One region of the Pseudomonas sp. FW215-R2 genome, then DNA from elsewhere that is predicted to be linked to it. Evidence: predicted binding sites of a transcription regulator. Region 1 holds the regulator's gene; the other holds the start of a gene.
What was found. Region 1 encodes FliA, which starts transcription of late flagellar genes. Its sites were predicted from a motif close to CTAAAGTTTNNNNNNNNNNNGCCGNTAA; they were not measured.

Region 1 (14,726 bases):
ACGAGTTGTTGCGCCAGCAGATGCTTGAGCAGCGCGCGGTAGGCCAGCACGCCACGGCTCTTGCCGTCGAATTGCGAAGGCGTGACACCGGCACGGCTGGCGTCGCGCAGACGCGTATCGACCGGGATGTAACCCTGCCAGATCTCTTCCGGAAATTTGTCGCGCAGCACGCGCAAGGTGCCCATCGACGCCTGGGTGCGGCGGTCGAACAAGGTCGGCACGATGCTGAACGGCAGCGCCTGTTTGCGCGAGCGGTTGATCATCGCCAGGGTGTTGACCATGCGCTCCAGACCTTTGACGGCCAGGTGCTCGGTCTGCACCGGGATCACTAGTTGCTGGCTCGCGGCCAGTGCGTTGACCATCAGCACGCCGAGCAACGGCGGGCTGTCGATGATTGCGTAATCGAAGTCCTGCCACAGCTGCGCCAGACTCTTGGCGATCACCAGGCCCAAGCCACTCTGCCCCGGCGACTGGCGCTCGAGGGTGGCCAGCGCGGTGCTGGACGGCAGCAGGGAAATGCGTTCATCACTGGTTGACAGCAGCAACTGGCCCGGCAGGCCTTGCGGCACACTGCCCTTGTGCAGGAACAGGTCGTAGTTGCTGTGTTCCAGGCTGTCGGGGTCGTAACCGAAATAGCTGGTCATCGAGCCGTGCGGGTCGAGATCGACCACGACCACGCGTTTGCCCGCCTCTGCCAGCAAACCGGCTAAAGCGATGGAAGAAGTGGTTTTACCAACACCACCCTTTTGATTGGCGACTGCCCAGACTCTCATTCGGATTGTTCCTCCCGGCCGAGATGCTCGGCCGAGACATGGCTCAGCGTATTAATGCGGGCGACGGAGAATTGACGGCACTCTCGCGTCCCGGCGTCTTGACCGGGGTCGGTGCAGTTTGTGTGCCAGCACGCTTCAACGCGGCATCCGGTTGCGCATTCGCGGTTCCGGTGCCTGTGAGGCTGCGACGAACATCGAGATTGCGCGACACCACCAGCACCACGCGACGGTTCTTCGCCCGGCCTTCGGCCGTGGCGTTGTTGGCCACCGGCTGGAATTCGCCATAGCCCACCGAGGCCAGGCGGCCAGGGTTGACGCCCTGCATCGCCAGCATCCGCACGATGCTCGCCGAACGCGCCGAGGACAGTTCCCAGTTGGTCGGGTACTGCGCGGTGCGGATCGGTTGATCGTCGGTGAAGCCTTCGACGTGGATCGGGTTGTCGAACGGTTTGAGGATCGCTGCAACCTTGTCGATGATGTTGAACGCGATGTCGCTCGGCATCGCATCACCGCTGCCGAACAACAGGCTGGAGTTGAGTTCGATCTCGACCCACAGCTCGTTGCCGCGCACGGTCATCTGGTTCGAGGAGATCAGGTCGCCGAACGCCGCGCTGATATCGTCGGCGATGCTTTTCAGCGGATCGCTGGCACCGGCGATACCGGCATCGACCTGTTCGGCGTCCTTGACCAGCGGCTTGGCCGGGGTCACGGTCTTCGGTCGCTCGTCGCCGATCGGGATCGGCTTGAGCGAGCGGTCGGAGTCGGTGAAGACCCCGATCAGCGCTTCGGAGATGACCTTGTACTTGCCTTCGTTGATCGACGAGATGGAGTACATCACCACGAAAAAAGCGAACAGCAAGGTGATGAAGTCGGCATAGGAAACCAGCCAGCGTTCATGGTTTACATGCTCTTCATGTTGGCGACGACGTGCCATGAGGTTAGTCCCTTAATCCATGAAGCCCTGAAGCTTCAACTCGATGGAGCGTGGGTTTTCACCTTCGGCGATCGACAAAATGCCTTCCAACAACATTTCGCGATAACGCGACTGCCGCAACGCGATTGACTTCAATTTGGCTGCCACCGGCAGCAGGATCAGGTTGGCACTGGCCACACCGTAGATGGTGGCAACGAACGCCACGGCGATGCCGCTGCCCAGTTGCGTCGGATCGGCCAGGTTGCCCATCACGTGGATCAGGCCCATCACCGCACCGATGATACCGATGGTCGGCGCGTAGCCGCCCATGCTTTCAAAGACCTTGGCGGCCTCGATGTCGCGGGCTTCCTGGGTGTAGAAATCCACTTCGAGGATGCTGCGGATCGCTTCCGGCTCGGCGCCGTCGACCAGCAGTTGCAGGCCTTTGCGCGAGTAGGCATCAGGCTCGGCATCCGCCACGCCTTCCAGACCCAGCAGGCCTTCCTTGCGGGCGGTGAGGCTCCAGTTGACCACGCGGTCGATGCCGCCAGCCAGATCGACACGAGGCGGAAAGAAAATCCAGGCGAGGATCTGCATGGCGCGCTTGAACGCGCTCATCGGAGATTGCAGCAGCGCGGCACCGATGGTGCCGCCCAGCACGATCAGCGCCGCCGGGCCGTTGGCCAGCGCGCCGAGGTGGCCGCCTTCAAGGTAGTTGCCGCCGATGATGGCGACAAACGCCATGATGATCCCGATAAGGCTTAGAACATCCATCAGATACACGCCTCGACGATGTGCTTGCCGATATCGTCCAGGCCGTACACCGCATCCGCGAGGTCGGCTTTGACGATGGCCATCGGCATGCCGTAAATCACGCAGCTGGCTTCATCCTGGGCCCAGACCGTGCTGCCGCCCTGTTTGAGCAGGCGTGCGCCTTCGCGGCCGTCGGCGCCCATGCCGGTCAACACGACCGCCAGAACTTTGTCGTTGTAGGACTTCGCCGCGGAACCGAAAGTGATGTCCACGCAAGGCTTGTAGTTCAGACGCTCGTCGCCCGGCAGGATTTTCACCGCGCCACGGCCGTCGATCATCATCTGCTTGCCACCCGGCGCCAGCAGCGCCAGGCCCGGACGCAGGATGTCGCCATCCTCGGCTTCCTTGACGCTGATGCGGCAGAGCTTGTCCAGACGCTCGGCGAACGCCTTGGTGAAGGCTGCCGGCATGTGCTGGATCAGCACGATCGGCGCCGGGAAGTTGGCCGGCAACTGGGTCAGAACCCGTTGCAGGGCAACCGGGCCGCCAGTCGACGTGCCGATAGCCACCAGTTTGTAGGCTTTGCGTTTCGGCGCTGCCGACGAAGTGCTGGCCGCCGGAGCGCGAGCCGGTGCAGGCGCAGGTGCCGGACGAGCCGGAGCACTGTGGCTGCCAAAGCTCGACGGCGCCGCTGCCGGAGTCGGCGCAGGCGCAGGTGCAGCGGCAGGCGCCGGCGCACTGTAGGCACTGAAACGACGGTTACTGCGCGAGATGCTGTGCACCTTCTCGCACAGCAGTTGCTTGACCTTCTCCGGATTGCGGGAGATGTCTTCGAAATTCTTCGGCAGGAAATCCACCGCACCGGCATCCAGCGCATCCAGGGTTACCCGGGCGCCTTCATGGGTCAGCGAGGAGAACATCAACACCGGGGTCGGGCAGCGCTGCATGATGTGCCGCACGGCCGTGATGCCGTCCATCATCGGCATCTCGTAGTCCATGGTGATCACGTCCGGCTTGAGGGCCAGGGCCTGATCGATCGCCTCTTTACCGTTGGTTGCCGTACCGACAACCTGGATGCTCGGATCCGCTGAAAGAATTTCCGAGACGCGGCGGCGGAAAAAACCCGAATCGTCCACCACCAGGACTTTGACTGCCATAAACACTCCATTAGGTGCAGCGGGACGTTGTCGCCCCGCTGCCCCGGATTCAAATACGCCGTGCGGCGTAACGCTTGAGCATGCTTGGAACATCGAGAATCAGCGCAATGCGGCCGTCACCGGTAATGGTGGCGCCGGACATGCCCGGGGTTCCCTGCAGCATTTTGCCCAATGGCTTGATGACCACTTCTTCCTGGCCGACCAGTTGATCGACGACGAAGCCGATCCGCTGAGTGCCCACCGAAAGGATCACCACATGGCCTTCACGCTGCTCTTCGTGAGCCGCGGAGCTGACCAGCCAGCGCTTGAGGTAGAACAATGGCAGCGCCTTGTCCCGCACGATCACCACTTCCTGGCCATCCACCACGTTGGTGGTCGACAGGTCGAGGTGGAAGATTTCGTTGACGTTCACCAGCGGGAACGCGAACGCCTGGTTGCCGAGCATCACCATCAGGGTCGGCATGATCGCGAGCGTCAGCGGCACCTTGATGACGATTTTCGAGCCGGCGCCCTTGGTCGAGTAGATGTTGATCGAACCGTTGAGCTGAGAAATCTTGGTCTTCACCACGTCCATGCCCACACCGCGGCCGGACACGTCGGAGATCTCGGTCTTGGTCGAGAAACCCGGGGCGAAGATCAGGTTGTAGCATTCGGTATCGCTCAGGCGATCGGCAGCATCCTTGTCCATCACACCGCGTTTCACGGCGATGGCACGCAGGACGTTCGGGTCCATGCCTTTGCCGTCGTCGGAAATCGACAGCAGGATATGGTCGCCTTCCTGCTCGGCCGCCAGGATCACCTTGCCGCCACGGGCCTTGCCCGAGGCTTCGCGCTCTTCCGGCGACTCGATACCGTGGTCGACCGCGTTGCGCACCAAGTGGACCAGCGGGTCGGCCAGAGCCTCGACGAGGTTCTTGTCGAGGTCGGTCTCTTCGCCCACCAGTTCCAGGTTGATCTCTTTCTTGAGCTGACGCGCCAGATCGCGAACCAGACGCGGGAAGCGGCCGAAGACTTTCTTGATCGGCTGCATCCGGGTCTTCATTACCGCGGTCTGCAAGTCGGCGGTGACCACGTCGAGGTTCGACACGGCCTTCTGCATCGATTCGTCGCCGCTGTTCAGGCCCAGGCGCACCAGACGGTTACGCACCAGTACCAGCTCGCCGACCATGTTCATGATTTCGTCGAGACGTGCGGTGTCCACACGAACGGTGGTTTCGGCTTCGCTCGCCGGTTTTTCCGGTGGCGGAGTCGCCGGCGCACGGGCCGGAGCCGGTGCAGCAGCGGCGGCTGGCTTGGCCGGTTCGGCTTTAGGCTCAGGCGCTTTTGCAGCAGGTTTTGCCGCAGCGGCCGGGGCCTTGGCGGCAGGTGCTGCAACAGCAGAAGCATTGCCGGCCGTCACCACGGCACCGGTGGCGACGTCAGTGAACTTGCCTTTGCCATGCAGATCGTCGAGCAGCGATTCGAACTCATGGTCGCTGATCAGATCGCTACCGGCCGCAGCCGCTGCCGGAGCAGCAGATGCAGGCACCGACGCAATCGCCGATTCCAGCGCATCGACGGCAAAGTTGCCCTTGCCGTGCAACTGATCGAGCAAGGCTTCGAATTCGTCGTCGGTGATGTCGGAGCTGTCGCCCGCCGCCGGAGCAGCCGGTGCAGCGGCTGTCGGTGCCACGGCGTCGGCCGCGAACTGGCCCTTGCCGTGCAACTGGTCGAGCAGCGACTCGAATTCGGCGTCGGTGATTTCATCGCTGACTGCTTCATCGGAAGCAGGCGCAGCGGCAGCCGCCGGGGCTTCAGCTTCGGCCTTGACGGCGTTCAGCGAGTCCAGCAACTGTTCAAATTCGTTATCGGTGATATCGCCCGAATCGCCTTCGACGACCAGTTCTTCGATCATCTCGGCAACAGGCGAAGCCGGGGCTTCATCCGCCGATTGCGGTTCAGCCAGACGCGCCAGGGCAGCCAGCAGTTCCGGCGTTGCGGCAGTAATCGGACTGCGATCGCGGACTTCGCTGAACATGCTGTTCACCGCGTCCAGCGCTTCGAGCACCACGTCCATCAGTTCTGCATCTACGCGACGCTCACCCTTGCGCAGGATGTCGAACACGTTTTCGGCGATGTGACAGCACTCCACCAGCTCATTGAGCTGAAGGAAGCCGGCGCCCCCTTTTACAGTGTGGAAACCGCGAAAAATTGCGTTGAGCAGATCTGCGTCATCCGGACGGCTTTCCAGCTCGACCAGTTGTTCGGACAGTTGCTCAAGAATCTCGCCGGCCTCAACCAGGAAATCCTGAAGGATCTCTTCATCGGCGCCGAAGCTCATTAGGGGGTGCTCCTACAGGTCTAAAAACCCAAAAAACCTATAATTCCAAAACTCTAGAATCCAAGGCTGGATAACAAATCGTCCACATCGTCCTGACCGGACACAACGTCTTCTCGTTTATCGGCATGAATCTGCGGACCTTCACCCTGCGAGAGATGTTTTTGTGGATCTTTTTCAGCGAGCATCGCCGCACGGTCATGTTCGATGCCCGCAAAGCGGTCCACCTGACTGGCCATGAGCACGAGTTTGAGCAGATTGCTTTCGACTTCGGTGACCAACTGGGTCACGCGCTTGATCACCTGACCTGTGAGGTCCTGGTAATCCTGGGCCAGCAGAATGTCGTTGAGGTTGCTCGACACCGCGCGGTTGTCCGCGCTGCTGCGTGCCAGAAAACCGTCGACCCGACGCGCCAGCTCGCGGAACTCTTCAGCCCCGACTTCACGGCGCATGAAACGTCCCCAGTCGGCACTCAATGCCTGGGCTTCGTCAGCCAGGCCATTGACCACCGGCGTGGCGCTTTCCACCAGGTCCATGGTGCGGTTGGCCGCCGCTTCAGTCAGCTTGACCACATAGCCCAGACGCTCGGTCGCATCAGTGATCTGCGATACTTCCTCGGCCTGCGGCATATGCGGGTCGATCTGGAAGTTGACGATTGCACTGTGCAGTTCGCGCGTGAGCTTGCCCACTTCCTGGTACAGGCCACGGTCACGGGTCTGATTGAGCTCATGGATCAGTTGCACAGCGTCGCCGAACCTGCCTTTTTCAAGGCTTTCGACCAGTTCGACCGCGTGTTTTTTCAGAGTCGACTCGAAGTCGCCCTGTGAAGATTCGTTATGCTCCATAGCTCCCCCGCGCGTCATCAGCCGATGCGTTCGAAAATCTTCTCGATTTTTTCTTTCAGCGCCTGAGCCGTGAAAGGTTTGACCACGTAGCCGTTAACGCCGGCCTGGGCCGCTTCGATGATCTGCTCGCGCTTGGCTTCAGCAGTCACCATCAGCACTGGCAGGTGCTTGAGTTTTTCATCGGCGCGCACGTGACGCAGCAGGTCGATACCGGTCATGCCAGGCATGTTCCAGTCGGTCACCAGAAAGTCGATGCTGCCGCTGTTGAGCACCGGAATGGCAGTGGTGCCATCGTCGGCTTCAACGGTGTTGGTGAACCCAAGGTCACGCAACAGGTTCTTGATGATCCGCCGCATCGTTGAGAAGTCATCAACGATGAGGATTTTCATGTCTTTGTTCAATTCGACCTCCAAGCAGTCTTAAACGCGCCCAGCACCTGGACGCGCCATTTCAATCAATCCGGCAAAGCACTCGATGACTGTCTGGAGCACAACAGAGCAAGACCGGTGCCGTTCACCACCGCACCAGCCTCGTTCGCAGCGTCCCCACACTGCCTTCAGCGCGCTCGCCACTCCCCCAAACGCCCCCGCAAGCGGGCCGCGCACTGGCTGTGTAACTGGCTGACCCGCGATTCACTGACGCCAAGGACTTCACCGATTTCCTTGAGGTTCAGCTCTTCGTCGTAGTACAGCGCCAACACCAGTCGCTCACGCTCCGGCAAATTGGCAATCGCGTCCGCCAACGCAGCCTGGAAGCGCTCATCTTCCAGATCGCGCGACGGCTCAAGATGAGCACTTGCGCCATCCTCGTGCAGCCCTTCGTGTTCGCCGTCCTGCAACAGGTCGTCGAAACTGAACAGTCGGCTGCCCAGGGTGTCGTTCAAAATCCCGTAGTAATCGTCGAGACTCAATTGGAGTTCGGCCGCAACCTCGTGATCTTTAGCGTCACGGCCGGTTTTAGCTTCAATCGAGCGAATCGCGTCGCTGACCATACGGGTGTTGCGGTGAACCGAGCGCGGTGCCCAGTCCCCCTTGCGTACTTCATCGAGCATCGCGCCGCGGATCCGGATGCCCGCGTACGTTTCGAAACTGGCGCCTTTGCTGGCGTCGTATTTGGTCGAGACTTCGAGCAGGCCGATCATCCCGGCCTGGATCAGGTCTTCGACCTGCACACTGGCCGGCAATCGCGCCAGCAAGTGGTAAGCAATGCGTTTGACCAGTGGCGCGTAACGCTCGATCAGCTCGTACTGCGCGTCACGTGCCGACTTCTTGTAGAAATTCATACCGCTGGCGGTCATAGCACAGGTCCTGCCGTTTGCTGCACGAGGCGCTCGACGAAAAATTCGAGGTGGCCGCGCGGATTGGCGGGCAGCGGCCAGGTGTCGACCTTTTGCGCGATCGCCTTGAACGCCAGTGCGCACTTGGAACGCGGGAAGGCTTCATAGACCGCACGCTGCTTCTGCACCGCCTTGCGCACGCTTTCGTCGTAAGGCACCGCACCGACGTATTGTAGGGCGACGTCGAGGAAGCGATCCGTGACCTTGGTCAACTTGGCGAACAGATTGCGACCTTCCTGCGGGCTCTGGGCCATGTTGGCTAGGACGCGGAAGCGGTTCATGCCGTAATCGCGGTTCAGCAGTTTGATCAGGGCGTAGGCGTCGGTGATCGAGGTCGGCTCGTCGCAGACCACCAGCAACACTTCTTGCGCTGCGCGAACGAAACTGACTACCGAGTCACCAATACCCGCAGCAGTGTCGATCACCAGTACGTCGAGATTGTCGCCGATGTCGCTGAACGCCTGAATCAGACCGGCATGCTGGGCCGGGCTCAGGTGAACCATGCTCTGCGTGCCGGAAGCGGCCGGCACGATGCGGATCCCGCCGGGGCCTTGCAACAGCACGTCGCGCAGCTCGCAGCGGCCCTCGATCACATCGGCCAGGGTACGTTTGGGCGTGAGGCCCAGCAGAACGTCGACGTTCGCCAGACCCAGGTCGGCGTCCAGCAGCATGACCCGACGGCCAAGCTCTGCCAGCGCCAGGGACAAGTTCACTGACACGTTAGTCTTGCCGACGCCACCTTTGCCGCCGGTCACCGCGATCACCTGTACGGGATGCATGCTGCCCATGTTATTTCTTTACCTTGTCTTGCATAGACGGAGGCCACATTACTGGCTGCGCGTTCACAACCGGAACAATGCATGGCAGACCATCGATGTAGGTACAAAAACTGTTCATTACCTCAGCCAACCTGCTTGGTGGGACTGTGGTAGATATCAGCGAACATGTCAGCCATGGCTTCTTCGCTGGGTTCTTCCTGCATTTGCACACTGACGGCGCGGCTGACCAATTGATGACGGCGCGGCAGATGCAGATCATCCGGAATCCGTGGGCCGTCGGTCAGGTAGGCGACCGGCAGTTCATGACTGATCGCCAGGCTCAGCACCTCGCCAAGGCTGGCCGTCTCATCCAGTTTAGTCAGGATGCACCCGGCGAGCCCGCAACGCTTGTAACTGTGATAAGCGGCGGTTAGAACCTGTTTCTGGCTGGTGGTTGCCAGTACCAGATAATTTTTTGACCGAATGCCACGACCGGCCAGGCTTTCCAGCTGCATGCGCAGTGCCGGATCGCTGGCCTGCAGGCCGGCGGTATCGATCAGCACCACGCGTTTGCGCAGCAGTGGATCCAGCGCCTGCACCAGGGACTGGCCCGGGTCGACGTGGGTCACCGACACATTGAGGATCCGGCCCAGGGTTTTCAACTGTTCCTGAGCACCGATGCGGAAGCTGTCCATGCTCACCAGCGCAATGTTCTGCGCGCCGTACTTGAGCACGTAACGGGCGGCCAGCTTGGCCAGGGTGGTGGTCTTGCCCATGCCGGCAGGACCGACCATGGCAATGATCCCGCCCTCTTCCAGCGGCTCGACTTCCGGGGTGGCGATCATCCGCGCCAGGTGCGCCAGCAACATGCGCCAGGCCTGACGAGGTTCTTCGATATCGCTGGTCAGCGCCAGCAGGTCGCGGGACAACGGGCCGGACAAGCCGATGCGTTGCAGACGACGATAAAGGTTCGCCTGAGCCGGACGGCTGCCTTGCAGCTGATTCCAGGCCAGAGTGCCGAGCTGCACTTCCATCAGCTCGCGCAGGCTGTTGAGTTCGAAACGCATCGAATCCAGCGCACGCGGATCAACGCCAGCGGCAGCCGGCGCAGGCGCAGGTGCCGGACGCGCCGGAGCAGCGTAAGTCGGTTCTGTCAGAGGCTCGGCAGCCGTCAGCGGCAGGCCGGCGGTCAATGGCAGACCGGAGAACAACTGGCGATTGGTGTTGCCGTCGGCCTCACCACGCATGCTCAGTTCGGCCTGGGCGGTGACGATGCGCGACTGGGTCTTGCGCAGCTCGTCTTCGAGTTCCATGTTCGGAACCCGTGGCGCCAGCGCCGACAGTTTGTAATCCAGCGCCGCCGTCAGCTCGACGCCGCCGGCAATGCGGCGGTTGCCAATGATGGCGGCATCAGCGCCCAGCTCATCACGAACCAGCTTCATGGCCTGACGCATATCGGCGGCGAAAAAACGCTTAACTTGCATAAACCACTACCTCAGCCGTTGGGCCCTACTGTCGCAACGATGGTCACTTGCTTGTTGTCCGGAATTTCCTGGTAGGCCAGCACATGCAGTCCAGGGACTGCCAGGCGGCCAAAGCGCGAGAGCATCGCGCGAACCGGGCCTGCTACCAACAGGATCACCGGCTGACCTTGCATTTCCTGACGCTGCGCCGCTTCGATGAGCGAACGCTGCAGCTTCTCGGCCATGCTTGGCTCCAGCAGAACGCCCTCTTCCGAGCCTTGTCCTGCCTTCTGCAGACTATTGAGCAATATTTGTTCCAACCTTGGCTCCAGCGTGATAACTGGCAGCTCCGACTCAGTCCCTACAATGCTTTGGACGATGGCGCGAGAAACGCCGACCCGCACAGCGGCCACCAAAGCGGCGGTATCTTGACTCTTGGCGGCATTGTTGGCGATGGCTTCGGCAATGCTGCGGATGTCGCGCACCGGCACGTGTTCGGCCAGCAGTGCTTGCAGCACCTTGAGCAGTTGCGACAGCGACACCACACCCGGCACCAGCTCTTCCGCCAGTTTTGGCGAGCTCTTGGCCAGCAATTGCATGAGTTGCTGCACTTCTTCGTGGCCGATCAGCTCACTGGAGTGCTTGTACAGAATCTGGTTCAAGTGCGTGGCGACCACGGTACTGGCATCCACTACGGTGTAACCGAGCGATTGTGCCTGGGCGCGCTGGCTGACTTCGATCCACACCGCCTCCAGGCCGAAAGCCGGATCTTTGGCGGTAATGCCGTTGAGCGTGCCGTAGACCTGCCCCGGGTTGATCGCCAGTTCGCGATCCGGGTAGATCTCGGCTTCGGCCAGGATCACGCCCATCAGGGTCAGGCGATAGGCACTCGGCGCCAGGTCGAGGTTGTCGCGGATGTGCACGGTCGGCATCAGGAAGCCCAGATCCTGCGAGAGCTTCTTGCGCACGCCCTTGATCCGCGCCAGCAATTGCCCGCCCTGGTTGCGGTCCACCAGCGGAATCAGGCGATAACCGACTTCCAGGCCGATCATGTCGATTGGCGTCACGTCGTCCCAGCCCAGCTCCTTGGTTTCCATGGCGCGGGCCGGCGAAGGCAGCAGCTCCTGCTGACGCTGAACCTCTTGCAGCGCCTGCACCTTGGCGACGTTCTGCTTTTTCCAGAACAGGTACGCGCCACCAGCCGCCAGGGCCGCCATGCTCAGGAAGGAGAAGTGCGGCATGCCCGGCACCAGGCCCATGACCGCCATCAGACCGGCCGCCACCGCCAGCGCTTTCGGCGAGGCGAACATCTGGCGATTGATCTGCTTGCCCATGTCTTCCGAACCGGAAGCACGGGTCACCATGATTGCTGCCGCTGTAGATAACAACAGTGATGGCAATTGCGCCACTAAACCGTCACCGATGGTCAGCAGGGCGTAAACCTTGCCGGCGTCGGCGAAGGTCATGTTGTGCTGGAAGATACCGACGGCCATGCCGCCGATCAGGTTGATGAACAGAATCAGCAGGCCGGCGATGGCGTCACCGCGAACGAACTTGCTGGCACCGTCCATCGAACCGTAGAACTCAGCCTCTTGGGCGACTTCGGAACGACGGGCCTTGGCCTGGTTCTGGTCGATCAGACCGGCGTTGAGGTCGGCGTCGATTGCCATTTGTTTGCCGGGCATCGCGTCGAGGGTGAAACGCGCGCTCACCTCGGAAATCCGCCCGGCACCCTTGGTGACCACGACGAAGTTGATGATCATCAAAATCGCGAAGACCACGATACCGACCACGTAGTTACCGCCGATCACCACCTCACCGAAGGCCTGGATCACCTTACCGGCAGCGGCGTGGCCGTCCTGACCGTGGAGCATTACCACCCGCGTCGACGCCACGTTCAGCGCCAGTCGCAACAGCGTCGCCACCAGCAGGATCGTCGGGAACACCGCGAAATCCAGCGGCCGCAACGCGTACACGCAGACCAGCAGCACGACGATCGACAGGGCAATGTTGAAGGTGAAGAAGACGTCGAGCAGGAACGGCGGCACCGGCAACATCATCATCGCCAGCATGACCAGCAGCAACAGCGGCACACCCAGATTGCCCCGACTGAGATCGGCAATGTTCGAGCGAGCACTGTTGATTAACTGAGAGCGATCCACCGGTTTTCCCCGTTCCTTTAAAGCAAACTTTTGACGCCCAGAGCGGGCGCACGGCGGCTACTGCAAGAAGCCTTCCAACTTTTGCGGGAACGGGGAATAGAGCGATTTGAACAGTTTTATGGCGCGCACTTTACGACTTGGTGGCCGCAAGGATCTGTTGTGGAGGGATATCCCCAAATTGCAGTCCTGTGGGGTTTATATACAAGGTGCCTTCACGCATCTGCGTATCGCCGACCGGAACCATATCCTCCCCCATATACCCCAAAGTCCCACGCTCGAAAGGCGCGTCTTGCGCCGGGTCATCATGAGCCTCGAAAAGCGTGAAGGCCCATTCGAACAGCATTAGAGGAAGGTCTTTGATTGTGATTGGAGGTGATGTGGACTGCCCCTCCAGCGGAGGGAATTTATATTTGCGGCCCGCAGTGATGACCAAAGGGTTTTGCATCAGGCCGAACCGAGGTTTGGCGACATACATTTGAAACGGCCACGAGGTAAACCAGTCCGCATCGTAATACAAGGGATCGCTGATCAAACCGAACAACGCCGCGGCAGAATCGATTGACCTTGTGACATCAGCGTACGTCCCAAACACCCCTAGCCCGGTCATCGGAACCCTGATCCTGTTGAGCCCGGAGTCGAAATACGCGGGGATCAATTCATTGGCCGCTTCCTTGAAGTAAGTAAAATCCAGAAAGGCGTGAAACGTCATCGTGTAACCAATAGCCGCCTCGTCTGGATAATCCTTCAGTTCGCCCGCCACAAATTGCAACTTCATGCCTTTGAGCTGTTTGTACTCGGACACGCTCATGATCCACACCTCCAAACGCCGGGGTAATTCCCGACACTCAGCAGACGCCGAGGGACACCAAACGTCTACTGTCAGAACTTACAGGTTCAGAGGTTGATCAGACGAACGGCACTGCGTGGAGATATCAGGATGCGGCCTGCTCGCGAGGAGCTCAGAGAGGGCAGCAAAAAGTACCTTTTAAACTCGGGTGTTTAAAAGACACCTTCAGACACGCCTTACAGGCTACGAATCCTTGCGCCGTTGCCTACAGCTACGCCAGAATCCGCCGGCTTGTGCGCCTTGGGGTCGGGTTCTATTGTGGGTCGGTCGCTGACGAATCAGCGATCGGGTTTAGCGACTCGGTTCAAGTTAAAGGCGCATCAGCGTTCCAGGCTCGGTTGCGGATCTGTATGTCTGCAATTTCGTTATGGTGGCTGTATGCGGGAGACCCATGCGGTCTGCCGGGTGCCTTTGACCGGTTCGCTAACCTGCGTACAGCCGCCACCTTCCTGTTTAGCGACTGGGTCTGGCGGCTCCACCCCAAAGGAGCTTCACCATACACCCAATCCACCCGAAACCGACCCTGCCTCGCCCTACGAATCCCTCGATTCCAGAAAGCTTCACGAAGCCGCCGACCGCGCCCTCGACCACTATCTCTGCCCGCCCGGATCCACGCCACCACCGCGCAAAACCCGCAGAATGTATGCCGTCACCGCAGACTTCAAAAACGAAGAGCTGCTGGTCGAGCTCTGCGAAACCCTCGCCTCCGCCAGAACCATCGCCAATGACTTCGCCCACCTCATGCCCGCCTCGCAGCGCAGGACATTGATGGGCATCGGGCAACTGATCATGCTCGGGGAGCTGGCAGCGAATCGGGTGCTGAATAATCTGGAACTACCGCCGTCGCAGAGCTCCGTGTAAAGGCTTGAGAAATGCGTCGTGGCGGCTGACACCTTCGCGATCAACACAGGTCATCGGGCATAAAAAAACCGCCACCGGGTTCAACAGGGGGCGGTTTTTTTGCTTCATCACTATCAGGAATCGCGCCGCAGATCCGGCGGGATCGGCAGATCGTCCTTGAGCGGTTCCGGGAACTTGCCCTTGCCCGCACGGTGCTGGCGGATCTGGTAGACGTAGGCCAGCACCTGAGCGACCGCCAGGTACAGACCGCCGGGAATTTCTTCTTCCAGCTCGGTGGAGTAGTAGATCGAACGCGCCAGGGCCGGCGATTCGAGCAGCATGACGTTGTTGGCCACGGCGATTTCGCGGATCTTCAGCGCCAGGAAGTCGCTGCCCTTGGCCAGCAGCATCGGCGCCCCGCCCTTCTCCGAGTCGTATTTGAGCGCCACGGCGTAGTGCGTCGGGTTGGTGATGACCACGTCGGCATCCGGGATCGCCGCCATCATCCGGCGCTGCGACATCTCGCGCTGGACCTGACGAATCCGCTGTTTGACCTCCGGCC
Region 2 (14,726 bases), on a different contig from region 1:
GCCGCTGGACACGCCGGCGGACAAGGGCAAGGGTTGCATCGAATTCTCCGTGCGCGGCGAAGCTGCCGATCCGCAGGCCCTGCGCGCCGAATTCCTCAGCGTGGCCCAGGAGCTGAACGTCGACATCGCGTTCCAGGAAGATTCGCTGTTCCGTCGCAACCGTCGTCTGGCGGTGTTCGACATGGATTCGACCCTGATCGAAGCCGAAGTCATCGATGAACTGGCCAAGGCCGCCGGCGTTGGCGACCAGGTGTCGGAAATCACCGAGCGGGCAATGGCCGGTGAGCTGGACTTCCGCGCCAGCTTCAAAGAGCGTCTGGCGCTGCTCAAGGGCCTGGATGTCGGTGTACTCGATTCGATCGGTGCCTCGCTGCGCCTGACCGAAGGCGCCGAAACCCTGTTCGCCGAACTCAAGCGCCTGGGCTACAAGACCGCGATCCTGTCCGGCGGCTTCACCTACTTCGCCAAGCAATTGCAGGCCAAGCTTGGCATCGACTACGTGTTTGCGAACGAACTGGAAGTGGTCGACGGCAAATGCACCGGCGTGGCGATCGAGCCGATCGTCGATGCCCAGCGCAAGGCCGATCTGCTGAAACAGCTGGCTGAAAAAGAAGGTTTGCGTCTGGAGCAGACCATCGCGGTGGGCGACGGTGCCAACGACCTACCAATGCTGGCGATTGCCGGTCTGGGTGTGGCGTTCCGCGCCAAGCCGCTGGTCAAGCAGTCGGCGAAACAGGCGATTTCCACCCTCGGCCTGGATGGCGTGCTGTACCTGCTGGGCTTCCGGGATCGCGACGGGCAGCTCTGACAACGGCACAGGATCGCAGCTCCCGGATGCGGTCCTGGCTCAAAGGGATTTCCACAACGAGTCGAAATCCTCCTCGCTCCCGCCATTCTGCGCGGCCTCCAGCGAGCGATAGGCAAACTGATTGAAACTGTGGGTGCTCGCCACCCGCCGATCCAGCCCGGCGCGGTGCTCTTCGCCCTGGGTGTTGATCATGACTTTACTGCCTTCCTGAAACGGCAGTCGTGGCGCCAGTAGCGTCGCGGGCAAGTCGATGGCGCTGATTTCCGGCAACAACAAGCCCCGCAGGTAATGGCTGTGATCGTCCCGCGTGCGCACCAGTTGCAAGCCGCAGGGCTGGGCGTGTGGCGCCACCAGTTCGATGCCCATTTGCGTCCCGGCGCCGCGCACCTGGCGGATCCAGCGCACCACGGCAATGCTCCAGCCCTGATTCGTGGTGTCCTGGATGCCGACCATCTCCCCGGTCTGCAATTCGGCGGGCACTTCTTTTGGCCACGCCAGGCAATAACCGCCGGGGCTGTGGTTGATGACGGGCAACGCATAGGTCGGGTAATGCGGCGGGCTGTCAGCGTCGCCTTCGTCGTCGGCCAGCGGTTCGTAGCGGATTTCTTCGTAAGGCAAAAACTCGTCGGACTTGCTCTGTGGGGCTGCATCGAATGCCTGACTCCAGCTGTCCTTTTCGCCTTGGGCCACTGCGCGGCTGAAGTTTGCGGCGCGCGAGCCGGGATGCCGGAGCAGTTCGCTGAAGGTGCGTTCGCCACCCAGATAGAAGTGCAGGGCGCTCATGCCCACACATACGGTCAGGTTGCCCTGGCCGACGGTGCGCTGGAAGCTGCGCTCGGCGGCTTCGCCCCAGGTGGCATGCAGATGTTGCAGGGTGTCGAGTGTCAGGCCGGCCGGCACTGGCAGCGGTGTCGAGGTGTCCTGATGCAGCAAGTGGGCTTCGATGGCATCGACCAGCGGTTGCGGATCGAATCCCAGCAGTCCCGGCTGTTGTTCGCTGCGAAATTTGCTGCGATAGCGCGGACCTGCGTCGATCTCCGCAGAAATGGCAAACAGCCCTTCGCCCGAGGCACCGGGATGGAGTTTCAACCAGGCACTCCACGGCTCAAGCACCTGCGCGAGTTGGGCGATCGGGTTCTGGCGCAGTTGATTGCAGCGGGCGCTGCCCAGCAGCAGAGCGGCGATGTAGGTCTGTTCGACGCTCAGTTCCCCGGCGAGGCTGGCCAGGTCATCACGGACCCGACGGTGTTGCAGCTGCAAGTCGCAGGCGCAGCGAAACAATTGGTGCAATTCAAACCACAGCTGTTCCGGCGCCGGGCTGTACAACTGCGTGGCGCGCACCAGTTGCCCTTTCAGCGCATGGGTGGCGCGTTGCAGCGCCTCGCTCAGCAGAGTCGCCCGATCCTTTGTGTATTTGGGCGCGATCCGCAGAACGATCTGTTTGTAACCGATGGCCAGTTGGCTTTGCAGCGCCTGGCACAGGTTGCTGATCTTGCGTGAACGCTCATCGAGCATGATCGCCTGATGCAGAAAGTGCCGCTCAAGGTGCTGGCAGACGAAGTACACCTCGGGCCGCAGCAGTTCCAGCAGATGCAGACGATTGTCACTGGGCGTCAGCAATTGATTGAGTTCGCCAAGGCCCTGATAAAGCTGGCGCGCGGTTTCGCCGATGTTGGCTTTCGGCAGGCCGGCGATCCAGCGCTTGAGATCGCGCGGAGTCGCTTCACAGAACGACAGGCGCAACTGAGTCGGCGTCGGGGCGCTCAGTGGTGGTTGGGATCGAGGCTCACTCATGCCGTGACCCGCTCCGGCGGCGAATAGGACGATGCCAAAAACTCTAGCAGTTGTGGTCTGTTTCGCAGGCGTTTGTCAGGCTTTTTTACCGTTGGTCTGCTGGCTTGGTGCCATTTCGGCAGGCGCTACTAGGCTCTTTGGCGTGCGATCGGAAACGCACGGTTGCACGGCTTGCCGCACACGTCGGGCAGGTCTCTGAACAACTTCAAGGAGATGAGGTTCATGTCTAAATACGCAGTGGCAAATCAATGGGGCGGTAATTCGGCACCCTGGCATCCGGGTGGAACCTGGGTACTGGGCGCGCGGGACAACCAGAAAGTCGTCGCGATCGAGATCAAGTCCGGCGACGGCGGCAAAAGCTTCACCGGCACCATGACCTACGCCGGCGAAGGCCCTATTGGCTTCAAGGCTCAGCGCACTGGCCAGAACCAGTACAACGTCGAGAACCAGTGGGGTGGCAACGATGCCCCGTGGCACCCAGGTGGCAAATGGGTGATCGGCGGTCGGGATAACCAGAACGTTATCGCGTTGAGTGTCACGTCGAGTGACGGCGGGAAAAACCTCAGCGGCACCAATACCTACGCCAACGAAGGGCCGATCGGCTTCCGTGGGCAGATAGAGTAACGGCGCCAGCCAGGTCGTGTCCGCCCCTTCGCAGACGTGCGAAAGGGCGGATCAACAGGTTCAGGCGTTCGGCAATGCCAGGGCCTGGCCCATCTGTACCGGCGAGCCGGCTTTCATTTCTTCAACCCATTTCACCTGATCCGGGCCAAACAGCACGATCGCGGTCGAACCCAGCTTGAAGCGACCCAGTTCCGCACCTTTTTCCAGATGAATCGGCGCACGGGCGGCTTCGTCGTAGCGGAAGGTTTTCAGTTCGCGCTTCGGTGGCGTGACCAGACCGGCCCACACGGTTTCAATCGACGCCACGATCATCGCGCCCACCAGCACCACGGCCATCGGCCCGCGCTCGGTGTCGAAGATGCACGCTACGCGCTCGTTGCGGGCGAACAGCTCAGGGACGTTTTCAGCGGTGGTCTTGTTGACCGAGAAGATCCGGCCCGGGATGTAGACCATTTCGCGCAGGGTGCCGGCCAGCGGCATGTGCACGCGGTGGTAGTCCTTCGGCGACAGGTAAACGGTGGCGAATTCGCCGCCCATGAACGGCGCAGCATTGGCCGCGTCGCCACCCAGCAGTTCCAGCACGCTGAAGCTGTGGCCTTTAGCCTGGAAAATGCGACCGTGTTCGATCGGGCCGAGCTGGCTGATCGCACCGTCGGCCGGGCTGAGGATCGCGCCCGGTGTCTCGTCCAGAGGACGGGCGCCGTCTTTCAGGGCGCGGGTGAAGAAGGCGTTGAAGTGCTCGTAAGCGGTCACGTCCTCAACCAGCGCCAGCGACATGTCCACCTGATAACGCTTGGCGAACCAGGTGGTGAAGGCATTCTTGAACCAGCGCACGCGGCACTCGGCAATGCAGCCGGCCAGGCGCGACAGCAAGTGGTGAGGCAGCAGGTATTGGCTGATGATAAACAAACGCTCTTTCATGACTGTCCTTAAAAATCCTTAAAGCTCGACGGGGGTGTCGGGGTGGTTGCCCCATTCGCCCCAGGAACCGGCGTAGCCCTTGACCCGCGGATAACCGAGGGATTTGGCCACCAGATAAGTGAAACCGGACCGGTGATGGGTCTGGCAGTGAGTAATGATTTCTTTGTCTTTCGTGATCCCGAGGCTTTCGAGGATCTGCGGCATGTCGGTGCGGATGCGCAGCTGGCGCGCCTGATCCATGCCTGCCGTCCATTCGAAGTTGACTGCACCGGGGATGTGCCCACCCTTGGCCGCCAGCACTTTCTCGCCGGAGTATTCCAGTGGCCCGCGAGCATCCCAGATCGCCAGGTCGGCGGCACCGAGGCGGCTTTGCAGGTATTCGCGGGTGGCGGTCGGTTCGTCGTGCAGGGTCAGGGCTACCGGACCGCCGACGACAGGAGGGATCTGGATCGACATCGGCGAGCCTTCCGCCAGCCACGCCGGCAGGCCGCCGTCGAGGTAGTGGTACTTGTCGTGACCGATCACGTCGAGCAGCCAGATGAAACGTCCGGCCCAGCCACCGCCTTCGTCGTCATAGACCACGTAGACCGCGTCCTTGTGATGACCCAGTTCACCGAACAGCTCTTCGAGTTTTTCTTTTGTCGGCAACAGGCCCGGAGCCGGTGCCTGGCCCAGCTGGGTGCGCTTCGGATCGACGAAGCGTGCGCCGGGAATGTGACCCTCGGCATAGCGGGCGGCACTGGTCAGATCCACCAGAATCAGGTTGCGGGCTTCGAGGCGAGGGAGCAGGTCGCTCGGCTCGATCACCAGCGCCAGGCCAGAGAAGTCAGACATGTGAGGTCTCCAGAGCACAAAGGGGAAGGATTGTAGCTGTCATTGGCCGCGCTGGCTAAAGCTGTGCAGGGCTTTCTCGATGCACTGCGCGGTTTTGCCGAAGGCTTGCACGGTGATGTCGGCGAACGGCCCGCCACCTTGGTCGGCCACCACGATCATGATGACGCGGCCGTTGTGGACCAGCGAGCGCAGGAACAGGTGTTCGCCTCGGAACAGCGTGCGCAGCGAGGGCGGCAGCAGGGCGGAAAACTGGGCGTTGTTGTCCGGGGTGATCCGCACTTGTGCCTGCTGCGCGAGCAAGCGTTGCAGCACGGTGCTTTGACTGACGACGAAGTTGAGCGCAGCGGCTTCCTTCGGCAGGCCGGAAATCTGATGCACGCGCAGACTGGACTGTGTGCGGTCGGCCATCAGGATCATCACCCGGCGCATGCCGCTGGCCACCAGCGCGTCGCGAGCGGCAATGGTCAAGTGCATGGCATTGGTGAAACGGCTCGGCTCGGCCAGCAGTTCGGCGCATTGCCGGCGCCACTTGGCGAGGTCGTCGGCATTGGGTGCGGCGGCCGGCAGCATTCCGGCGGGCAGGCGATGGGTGCCCCACGGCCACAACAGGGAAACCGCCGGGTGCCACAGATCCGGCATCGAATGCCGGCGTGCGCTGTTGGCGGCCTGCTGGTGCAACTGTTGTTGCACCTCGTCCATCGAGATTTGCAGATAGAGGCTGGTCAGGTATTGCCAGCGCTCGCTGTGCGGACTGTCCCAGGCCTGTTGTGCCGACAGCGCCAGGCCGTTGGCCAGCAGCACGGTGTTGGCCGGCTGATTGAGCCAGTGGCGCAGGGTCGGGTCGTCATCGAGGCGATTCTGCTGGCGTAGCGGGTGATCGACATCGCGGGCGATGCGCAAAACCTTGACCAGTTCGCGCTGCTCGGTGAGCAGCAATCGATAGCCCTGCTGCACCCAGATCGGCAATCGCCAGACTTCGACCAGCGCCTCACCGATCTTCAGCAGGCGCACGCCGAACAATTGCTTTTCCACGTCGCGGGCCGATTCGCCCTTGTGGATAACCCGCACTTCCCACTCTTCGAGCAGTTTGGGAAAGGTCAGTGCCAGCGGCCACAGCGGCGACAGAAACAACAGACTGCCCCAATGAATGTCCTGCCACAGCCGCGCCAGGCGACTGGCAAAAAAGCCGTTGGCCTGTTGCGTGGCGTGCTGGCTGATCATCTGTATCTGGCGCAAGGCCTGGGGAATTTGTGCCTGCGGTTCGGCGGGCAGGCGAGCCAGCAGTTCTTCGGTGCGGGCGAGGCCAAGGCGATTGATCGCGACCTCAAGGTTTTCCGCCGGTGCAGTCATGCTGCCCTGGGTGTGGCGATTGGCTTCGCGAATGATGCTCAGCGCCAGCGCCGGGCTGTCCTGCATCAGGTCGGCGATGTCGCGCAGCGAGCTGCGATTATCGCGGATGGCGCGGCAGACACGATCGTGGGCTTCTTGCGGCACCGGCAGGCGTACGCCGTCGAGCAGCTTCACCCAGCCATCGAGTGTGGTGGGTTTTACGTGTGGGACGTTCGTTTCATTAGCCATGTCTGGACGAGATCTTCACTGACTGTAGACGCGCCCGGCATGGGCTAAATTGGCTTTTCGCCTGAACTGGCTATAGTCTGGCGCAGTTTTGCCGATAAGTAGAAGAAGAGATTTTTTAACTTCCGAATATGACCTTGAACCCGACTTAAATAAGTACTTTCTACCTATGGCTAAAATTATCGGCATCATCGTCGTATTCGCGAGCGTGCTCGGCGGATACGTGCTCTCCCACGGCAAGATTGCCGCCCTGATCCAGCCTTTCGAGGTGATGATCATCGGTGGTGCGGCACTCGGAGCATTCCTCCAGGCCAACCCCGGTTACATGACGATGCACGTGCTCAAGAAATCTCTGAGCATGTTCAGTTCGCGTTTCAGCCACACGTTCTATCTGGAAGTGCTGGGCCTGATCTACGAGATCCTCAACAAGAGCCGCCGTGAAGGCATGATGGCCATCGAGGGCGACATCGAAGATGCCGCTGCGAGCCCGATCTTCGCCAAGTACCCGGCGGTACTGAAAGACGAACGCATGACCGCGTTCATCTGCGATTACCTGCGCATCATGTCGTCCGGCAACATGGCGCCGCACGAGCTGGAAGGCTTGTTCGACATGGAACTGTACAGCCTCAAGGAAGACCTGGAGCATCCGTCCCACGCGGTGAACGGCATCGCCGACGCCATGCCGGGTTTCGGTATCGTCGCGGCGGTACTGGGTATCGTGGTGACCATGGCCTCGTTGGGTGAAGGCGATCAGAAGTCCATCGGTTTGCACGTGGGTGCGGCACTCGTGGGTACCTTCTTCGGTATTCTCGCGGCATACGGTTTCTTCGGCCCGCTGGCGCACTCCCTGGCGCACGATGCCAAGGAAGAGCTGAACGTCTACGAAGCCATCAAGGCCTCGCTGGTAGCTTCGGCGTCCGGCATGCCGCCATCGCTGGCTGTCGAGTTCGGTCGCAAGGTTCTGTACCCGGCTCACCGTCCAAGCTTTGCCGAGCTGGAACAAGCCGTTCGCGGTCGTTAAGTCATGGAAAATAACCAGCCGATAATCATCAAGCGCGTCAAGCGCATCGCCGGCGGGCATCACGGCGGGGCGTGGAAGATCGCCTTCGCCGACTTCGCGACGGCGATGATGGCGTTCTTCCTGGTGTTGTGGCTGCTGTCCACCGCGACCCCGGAACAGAAGATCGCCATCGCCGGTTACTTCAAGGACCCGGTCGGTTTCTCCGAGAGCGGCACGCCGTACATCATCGACCTGGGCGGTACGCCGACCCTGGCGCCGGAAAACACCCTCAACCCTGAAGTGAAGTCGCAGCCGCAACCGGACAAGGTCACGGTCGACACCGAGCAGGTTGAAGGCATGGCCGAGCAGGTCGAGAAGGAACGTCTGGAACTGTTGCTGCAAGAACTGCAGAACAAGGTCGACGAGAATCCGCAGCTGCAGAAGTTCAAGGATCAGATCCTGTTCGAGATCACGCCGAACGGCTTGCGCATCCAGATCATGGACGCCGAGAACCGTCCGATGTTCGACTCCGGTTCTGCACGCCTGAAGCCGTACTTCGAAGACATCCTGCTGGCCATGGCCGACACCATCAAAGCGGTGCCGAACAAGATCAGCATCAGCGGCCACACCGACGCCAAGCCGTACACCGGCACCGGTGACTTCGGTAACTGGGAGCTCTCGGCCAACCGTGCCAACGCCGCCCGGCGTGCGCTGGTGGCGGGTAGTTATCCGGACGGGCAAGTGGCGCGGGTCGTGGGTTACGCCTCGTCGGCGCTGTTCGACAAGGAGAACCCGTTCAACCCGGTCAACCGTCGCATCGACATCGTGGTGCTGACCAAGAAGGCCCAGGCGGCCATCGAAGGTTCGCAAGGTACCGAACCGTCGAAACCGGCAGATCAAGGTCAGAACGGTGCGGCCCCGGCCACACCGGTCGACCCGAACGCCTTGCCGGCGGATCAGCAACCAGTGCCGGCGCACGAACTGCGCGAACGGTTGAACCTGTTTGACGACGCGGCGCCGAAGCCAGCCGCGCCGGCTGGCGCGGCGCCAGCCCCGGCGCCCGCTGCACCCGCCACTGCCCCGGCGCCCGCGTCCAAGCAGTGACCCACAAAAAAGCCGACAGTGATGTCGGCTTTTTTGTATCCGGCGACGACTGGGCGCTTTTTTGATCAGCCTCTCACGGATAATCCCCGATCAGCGCACACGGGTGTTTTGCTTTAAATGGCCAGCAATGAATTCAAATCCTTCTGAACCACAGGGAGTCGTGACGATGGAAAATCAGACAATCTTTTTGCTGCAACAGCAATTTGACGAATTAGCGCAACGGGTGCCTGGCGAGGGTATCGAGTTCTGGTTCGCTCGCGAACTGCAGGAGCCTTTGGGTTATGCACGTTGGGAAAACTTTCTCACCGTTGTCCAGCGTGCAATAGCCTCGTGTGAAGCCACCGGTGTGGATGCTCTCGATCATTTTCGTGGCGTTACGAAAATGATCGAGATTGGCAAAGGTGGGCAACGAGCTACCGACGATTTCATGCTTACGCGCTATGCCTGTTACTTGATTGCGCAGAATGGCGATCCGCGTAAACGGCCCATTGCCTTTGCTCAGAGCTATTTCGCGCTACAAACGCGCAAGCAAGAGTTGATTGAAGACCGGATGCGCCTGCTGGCCCGCTTTGATGCTCGTGATCGCTTGCGCGAGTCGGAAAAAGAACTGTCGCAGAATATTTACGAACGTGGCGTGGATGATGAGGGGTTTGCTCGTATCCGCTCCCGGGGAGATGCAGCGCTTTTCGGTGGGAAAACGACTCAAGCGATGAAAGATCGCTACGGCATCATCAAGAGTCGGCCACTTGCTGATTTTCTGCCTACATTGACTATTGCTGCGAAAAATCTTGCCACTGAGATGACCAATCACAATGTGCTTCAGGTTGATTTACAGGGTGAGTCGGCTATTGCGAGCGAGCATGTCCAGAACAATTTGAGCGTGCGCGACATGCTGGACCAGCGTGGTATCAAACCCGAGGAACTCCCTGCGGAAGAGGATATTCGCAAGCTTGAACGTCGGGTTAAATCACAGGAAAGGAGCATCGCAAAGCAGGCGCCGAAGCTACCGGCTGACTGATATTGAGGTGGTCGCTGGAGTGGATCCACAAACAAAAGCCGCAGATGACTGCGGCTTTTGTTTGGCTGGGACATTCCCAAAGTCAGCGTTGCTGGCGATCTTGTTCAGTAGCCGTTTTCAGGCAGGCTGGCGATGATCGAGCGGTAGCTGTTCATTCGCTGCTGTTGCACGCGGCCATCTTCCAGGGCCTTGAGCAGGGCGCATCCTGGCTCGCGGTCGTGCTTGCAGTCGCGGAAGCGGCAGGTGCCGAGCAGGTCGTCGAACTCGATGAAGCCAGCCTCGACGTCGGCTCGGCTGACGTGGCCCAGGCCGAATTCGCGGATACCCGGGGAGTCGATCAGCTCACCGCCACCAGGGAAGTGGAACAGGCGCGCGGTGGTCGTGGTGTGGGTGCCCTGGCCGGACAGTTCGGACAGCGGGCCGACGCGGGTTTCCACCTCGGGCAGCAGGCTGTTGACCAGCGACGACTTGCCGACACCGGACTGACCAACGAACACGCTGATGCGCCCGTCGAGCTGCTTCTGCAATTGCTCCATGCCGTTGCCGTGGTGCGCCGACACTTCCAGCACCGGATAACCCAGCGTGCGGTACACCGCCAGCAGTGCATTCAGCGCCGGGGCATTCTGCTCGTCTATCAGGTCGAATTTGTTCAGCAGCAGCAAAGGGCGGATGCCGGCGTGTTCGGCCGCGACCAGATAGCGGTCGATCAGGTTCGCATGGGGCTCGGGCAGCGGGGCGAACACGATGACGATCATGTCGACGTTGGCGGCCACCGGTTTGAGCTGGCCACGGCTGTCCGGCCGGCACAGCTCGGTGGTGCGCGGCAGTTGCGCGACGATCACGCCGATGCCCTGGTTGCCGGCGCGCCAGACCACTTGATCGCCGGTCACCAGCGCGGGCAGGTTGGCCCGCAAGTGGCAGCGGAAAACCTGGCCGGCCAGTTCGCCGTCAACAGCCTCGACTTCGACCTGCACACCGAAGTGGGCGATCACCAGGCCGTGCTGTTCCGGGCCCAGATCGCCGCCTTCGAGCGCCTCGACAGCCGAGGACTCGCGTTTGGCGGCGCGGGCGGCGCGCTCGCCCTGAATCTTTTCGATGCGCCAGTTTTGACGACGATTGAGTTGGCGTTTGGCCATGGGTGTTCCGTCTGAAGAATGCAGCGATTAGGTAAAACGGCCGCGAGTTTAGCACGCCCGGGCACCGCCCTAGGCTAAACTGCGCAGCATTGCCTAGGAGCCGAAATATGCAAAACCCGCAGAATCTGATCTGGATCGACCTGGAAATGACCGGTCTGGATCCGGAAAACGACGTCATCATCGAAATGGCCACCATCGTCACCGACAGTGACCTGAATACGTTGGCCGAAGGCCCGGTGATCGCCATCCACCACAGCGACGAAGTGCTGGCCCGCATGGACGAGTGGAACACCCGCACCCACGGCAACTCCGGCCTGACCCAACGCGTGCGCGACAGCCGCGTCAGCATGGCCGAGGCTGAAGCCGAAACCATCGCCTTCCTCGAGCAGTGGGTGCCGAAGGGCAAGTCGCCGATCTGTGGCAACAGCATCTGCCAGGATCGCCGCTTCCTCTATACCCACATGAAGTCGCTGGAAAGCTACTTTCACTATCGCAACCTCGACGTTTCCACGCTCAAGGAACTGGCCGCGCGCTGGGCGCCGGACGTGCGCGACAGCTTCAAAAAGGGCAGCACTCACCTGGCGCTGGACGACATCCGTGAATCCATCGCCGAGCTGCAGCACTACCGCAAGCATTTCATCAAGTTCTGAGATCGGCGACCCACGCCGAGGCGCCCTCTTTTGGTGCCCCGGCGAAGTGAGTAGACTGCGCGCCTTCCTGCCAGGATCGCCACCATGTTGCTGATGCTCTACCTCGTCGCCATTACTGCCGAAGCCATGACCGGCGCCCTGTCTGCGGGCCGTCGCGGCATGGACTGGTTCGGCGTGGTGCTGATCGCCTGCGTCACGGCATTGGGCGGCGGTTCGGTGCGCGACGTGCTGCTCGGGCACTACCCGCTGACCTGGGTCAAACACCCGGAATACCTGGTGCTGACCACGGTCGCGGCGATGATCACCGTGTTCACGGCACGCTGGATGCGCCATCTGCGCTCGCTGTTTCTGGTGCTCGACGCGGTCGGTCTGGTGGCGTTCACTCTGATCGGCTGCATGACCGCGCTGGAAATGGGTCACGGCATGCTGGTGGCTTCGGTCAGTGGCGTGATCACTGGGGTGTTCGGCGGCATCCTGCGCGACATCTTCTGCAACGACATCCCGCTGATCTTTCGCCGCGAACTCTACGCCAGCGTCTCGTTCGCCGCGGCGTGGTGCTACATGCTGTGCCTGTTCCTGAACGTGCCGAGCGAGCAGGCGATTCTGATCACCCTGTTCGGTGGCTTTCTATTGCGGCTGTTGGCGATTCGCTTCCATTGGGAAATGCCGAAGTTCGTCTATAACGACGCGCCTTGACGGTCGGCGTGCTGTTTCAGCGCCCACTCCACATGCTCGCGCACCAGCTCTGACGGGTATTCGCGCCGCGCCTTGAGCGCTTCCAGCACCGGAATGCTCGACGGTGCGTTACCCAGTCCCACCGCCAGATTGCGCAGCCAGCGCTCATAGCCGGCGCGGCGCAGCGGCGAACCCTCGGTGCTGCTGAGGAACTTGTCTTCATCCCACAGAAACAGCTCGGCCAGTTCGGCGTTGTCCAGATTGTGCCGTGGCTTGAAATCGCTTTCGCCGGACGGGCGGGCGAAGCGGTTCCACGGGCAGCAGATCTGGCAGTCGTCGCAGCCGAACACCCGATTGCCGATCAACGGTCGCAGGTCTTCGGGGATGGCGTTCTTCAGCTCGATGGTCAAGTAAGAAATGCAGCGCCGCGCATCCAGCACATACGGCCCGACGAAAGCGTTGGTCGGGCAGATGTCGAGGCACGCGGTGCAGCGCCCGCAATGTTCGGTGCTATGGGGGTCATCCACCGGCAGGGGCAGGTCGACGAACAGCTCGCTGAGAAAGAAGTAACTGCCGGCCTTGCGGTTCAGCACCAGGGTGTTTTTGCCGATCCAGCCCAGGCCGGCCTGTTCGGCGATGGCTTTTTCCAGCACCGGGGCGCTGTCGACGAAGGCGCGGAAGCCGAACGGGCCGATTTCGGATTGAATCTTGTCCGCCAGTTGTTGCACGCGTTTACGGATCAATTTGTGATAATCGCGGCCCAAGGCATAACGCGAGATGTAGGCCTTTTCCGGTTTGGCCAGCAATTGCGCCATTTGCGTGTCGCCCGGCAGGTAGTCCATGCGCAAGGACACCACGCGCAAGGTGCCCGGCACCAGCTCTTCGGGGTGCGAGCGTTTGCTGCCGTGGGCGCCCATGTAATCCATTTCGCCGTGGTAGCCGGCCTCGAGCCAGCGTTGCAGATGCTGCTCGTGCTCGGCCAGGTCCAGACCGCTGATGCCGACTTGCTGGAAGCCCAGCTCGCGGCCCCAGTCCTTGATGGATTGGGCGAGGGCGGGAAGATCTGTGGTGATGGCGGACATGAGGCGAGAGAAACCGGAGCTGAGGTGCGTATAATTCTGCCAGACATCGGAGCCCGAAGACGCATGCCGCACACTAAAGATCAATTACCCGACGCGCTGTACTGCGCCGCGCAAGTGCGGGCACTCGACGCACGGCTGATTGCCGCCGGCACGCCGGGCTTCGAATTGATGCAGCGTGCCGCCCATGCCACCTGGCGTGCACTGGTGCGCCAATGGCCAGCCGCGAATGAATTGACGGTGCTGGCCGGGCACGGCAACAACGCCGGCGATGGTTATCTGGTGGCTGCGCTGGCCCGGCGTGCGGGGTGGACGGTGCAGGTGCTGGCCGTCGGCGATCCGCAACGCTTGCAGGGCGATGCGGCCCTGGCGCATGCCGAAGCAGTGGCTGAAGGCGTTGCGATTGCTGTTTGGAATGTTTCCAGTGAATTGCGCGGAATTCTTGTCGACGCGCTGCTTGGCACCGGTCTGAGCGGTGATGTGCGTGAGCCGTATGCATCTGCCATCGCAGTCATCAATGCCAGCGGCCTGCCGGTGGTGGCGGTCGATATCCCTTCCGGTTTGTGTGCCGATACCGGCCATGTGCTGGGCAGCGCGGTGCGCGCTGACCTGACCGTGACCTTCATCGGGCTGAAACTCGGCCTGTTTACCGGGGGCGCGGCGGATCACGTCGGCGACCTGCTGTTTAACGATCTGCAAGCGCCTGCCGAAACCTACAGTGACATTGCCGTCGCCGCCCGCCGGCTCAATGCCGGTAATCTGCCGCGCCTGCCTGCTCGATTGCCGGCTACGCACAAGGGGCGTTTTGGCCATGTCCTGCTGATCGGTGGCGATCACGGCTTTGGCGGCGCGATTCTTCTCAGCACCGAAAGTGCGTTGCGCAGCGGAGCCGGAATGGTGTCGCTGGCGACCCGCCCGGAACATGTCCCGGCAGCGTTGAGCCGGGTTCCTGAAGCCATGGCGTTGGGCACTTCGTCGGCCAATCAACTGATGGGGCTGCTGGAAAAAGTGTCCGTGCTGGTAGTAGGTCCGGGGCTTGGGCAAGCGAGTTGGGGCAGGGCACTGCTGTCGGCCGCCGCCAATGCACCGCTGCCGCAAGTGTGGGATGCCGACGCGTTGAATCTGCTGGCGTCCGGATTTGTCACTCTGCCCAAAGATTGTGTGATCACGCCGCATCCGGGTGAAGCGGCGCGTTTGCTGGGGATCAGCACCGCCGAGGTGCAGGCCGATCGTCCTGCGGCAGCACTGGCATTGAGCAAAAAATATGCAGCGGTGGTGGTGCTCAAGGGCGCGGGCAGTCTGATCGCTCACCCCGACGGGCGTCTGGCGTTGTGTCATCAAGGCCATCCGGCCATGGCCACCGCCGGGCTCGGCGATGTACTGGCCGGTCTGGTCGGTGCGTTGCTGGCTCAGGGCATGAATGCGTTCGATGCGGCGTGCCTGGCGGTCTGGCTGCACGCCAGCGCAGGAGCGCAACAAGGTAAATTCGGCCGTGGGCTGGCGGCCAG

Region 2: the regulator FliA is predicted to act here: its motif matches at 6,630-6,657, upstream of motA (flagellar motor stator protein MotA).

Annotation. Positions count from the first base shown of each region.
Region 1 covers NZ_JBYTBO010000005.1:232,261-246,986, reverse strand. The annotation lists gene AC3WRD_RS09595 (ParA family protein) at 1-773, opposite strand, end outside; gene motD (flagellar motor protein MotD) at 817-1,707, opposite strand; gene AC3WRD_RS09585 (flagellar motor protein) at 1,720-2,460, opposite strand; gene AC3WRD_RS09580 (protein-glutamate methylesterase/protein-glutamine glutaminase) at 2,460-3,596, opposite strand; gene AC3WRD_RS09575 (chemotaxis protein CheA) at 3,646-5,916, opposite strand; gene AC3WRD_RS09570 (protein phosphatase CheZ) at 5,970-6,758, opposite strand; gene AC3WRD_RS09565 (chemotaxis response regulator CheY) at 6,776-7,147, opposite strand; gene fliA (RNA polymerase sigma factor FliA) at 7,315-8,055, opposite strand; gene fleN (flagellar synthesis regulator FleN) at 8,052-8,882, opposite strand; gene flhF (flagellar biosynthesis GTPase FlhF) at 8,996-10,336, opposite strand; gene flhA (flagellar biosynthesis protein FlhA) at 10,348-12,477, opposite strand; gene AC3WRD_RS09540 (hypothetical protein) at 12,608-13,285, opposite strand; partial or broken gene AC3WRD_RS09535 (DUF6124 family protein) at 13,823-14,185, shown strand; gene flhB (flagellar biosynthesis protein FlhB) at 14,299-14,726, opposite strand, start outside.
Region 2 covers NZ_JBYTBO010000001.1:162,986-177,711, reverse strand. The annotation lists gene serB (phosphoserine phosphatase SerB) at 1-808, shown strand, start outside; gene AC3WRD_RS00760 (cyclic-di-GMP receptor FimW-related protein) at 848-2,602, opposite strand; gene AC3WRD_RS00755 (lectin OAA family protein) at 2,825-3,226, shown strand; gene asd (archaetidylserine decarboxylase) at 3,287-4,147, opposite strand; gene AC3WRD_RS00745 (rhodanese-like domain-containing protein) at 4,166-4,981, opposite strand; gene AC3WRD_RS00740 (HDOD domain-containing protein) at 5,021-6,559, opposite strand; gene motA (flagellar motor stator protein MotA) at 6,726-7,577, shown strand; gene motB (flagellar motor protein MotB) at 7,581-8,660, shown strand; gene dinD (DNA damage-inducible protein D) at 8,827-9,678, shown strand; gene rsgA (small ribosomal subunit biogenesis GTPase RsgA) at 9,783-10,814, opposite strand; gene orn (oligoribonuclease) at 10,922-11,464, shown strand; gene AC3WRD_RS00710 (trimeric intracellular cation channel family protein) at 11,549-12,160, shown strand; gene queG (tRNA epoxyqueuosine(34) reductase QueG) at 12,142-13,221, opposite strand; gene AC3WRD_RS00700 (NAD(P)H-hydrate dehydratase) at 13,285-14,726, shown strand, end outside.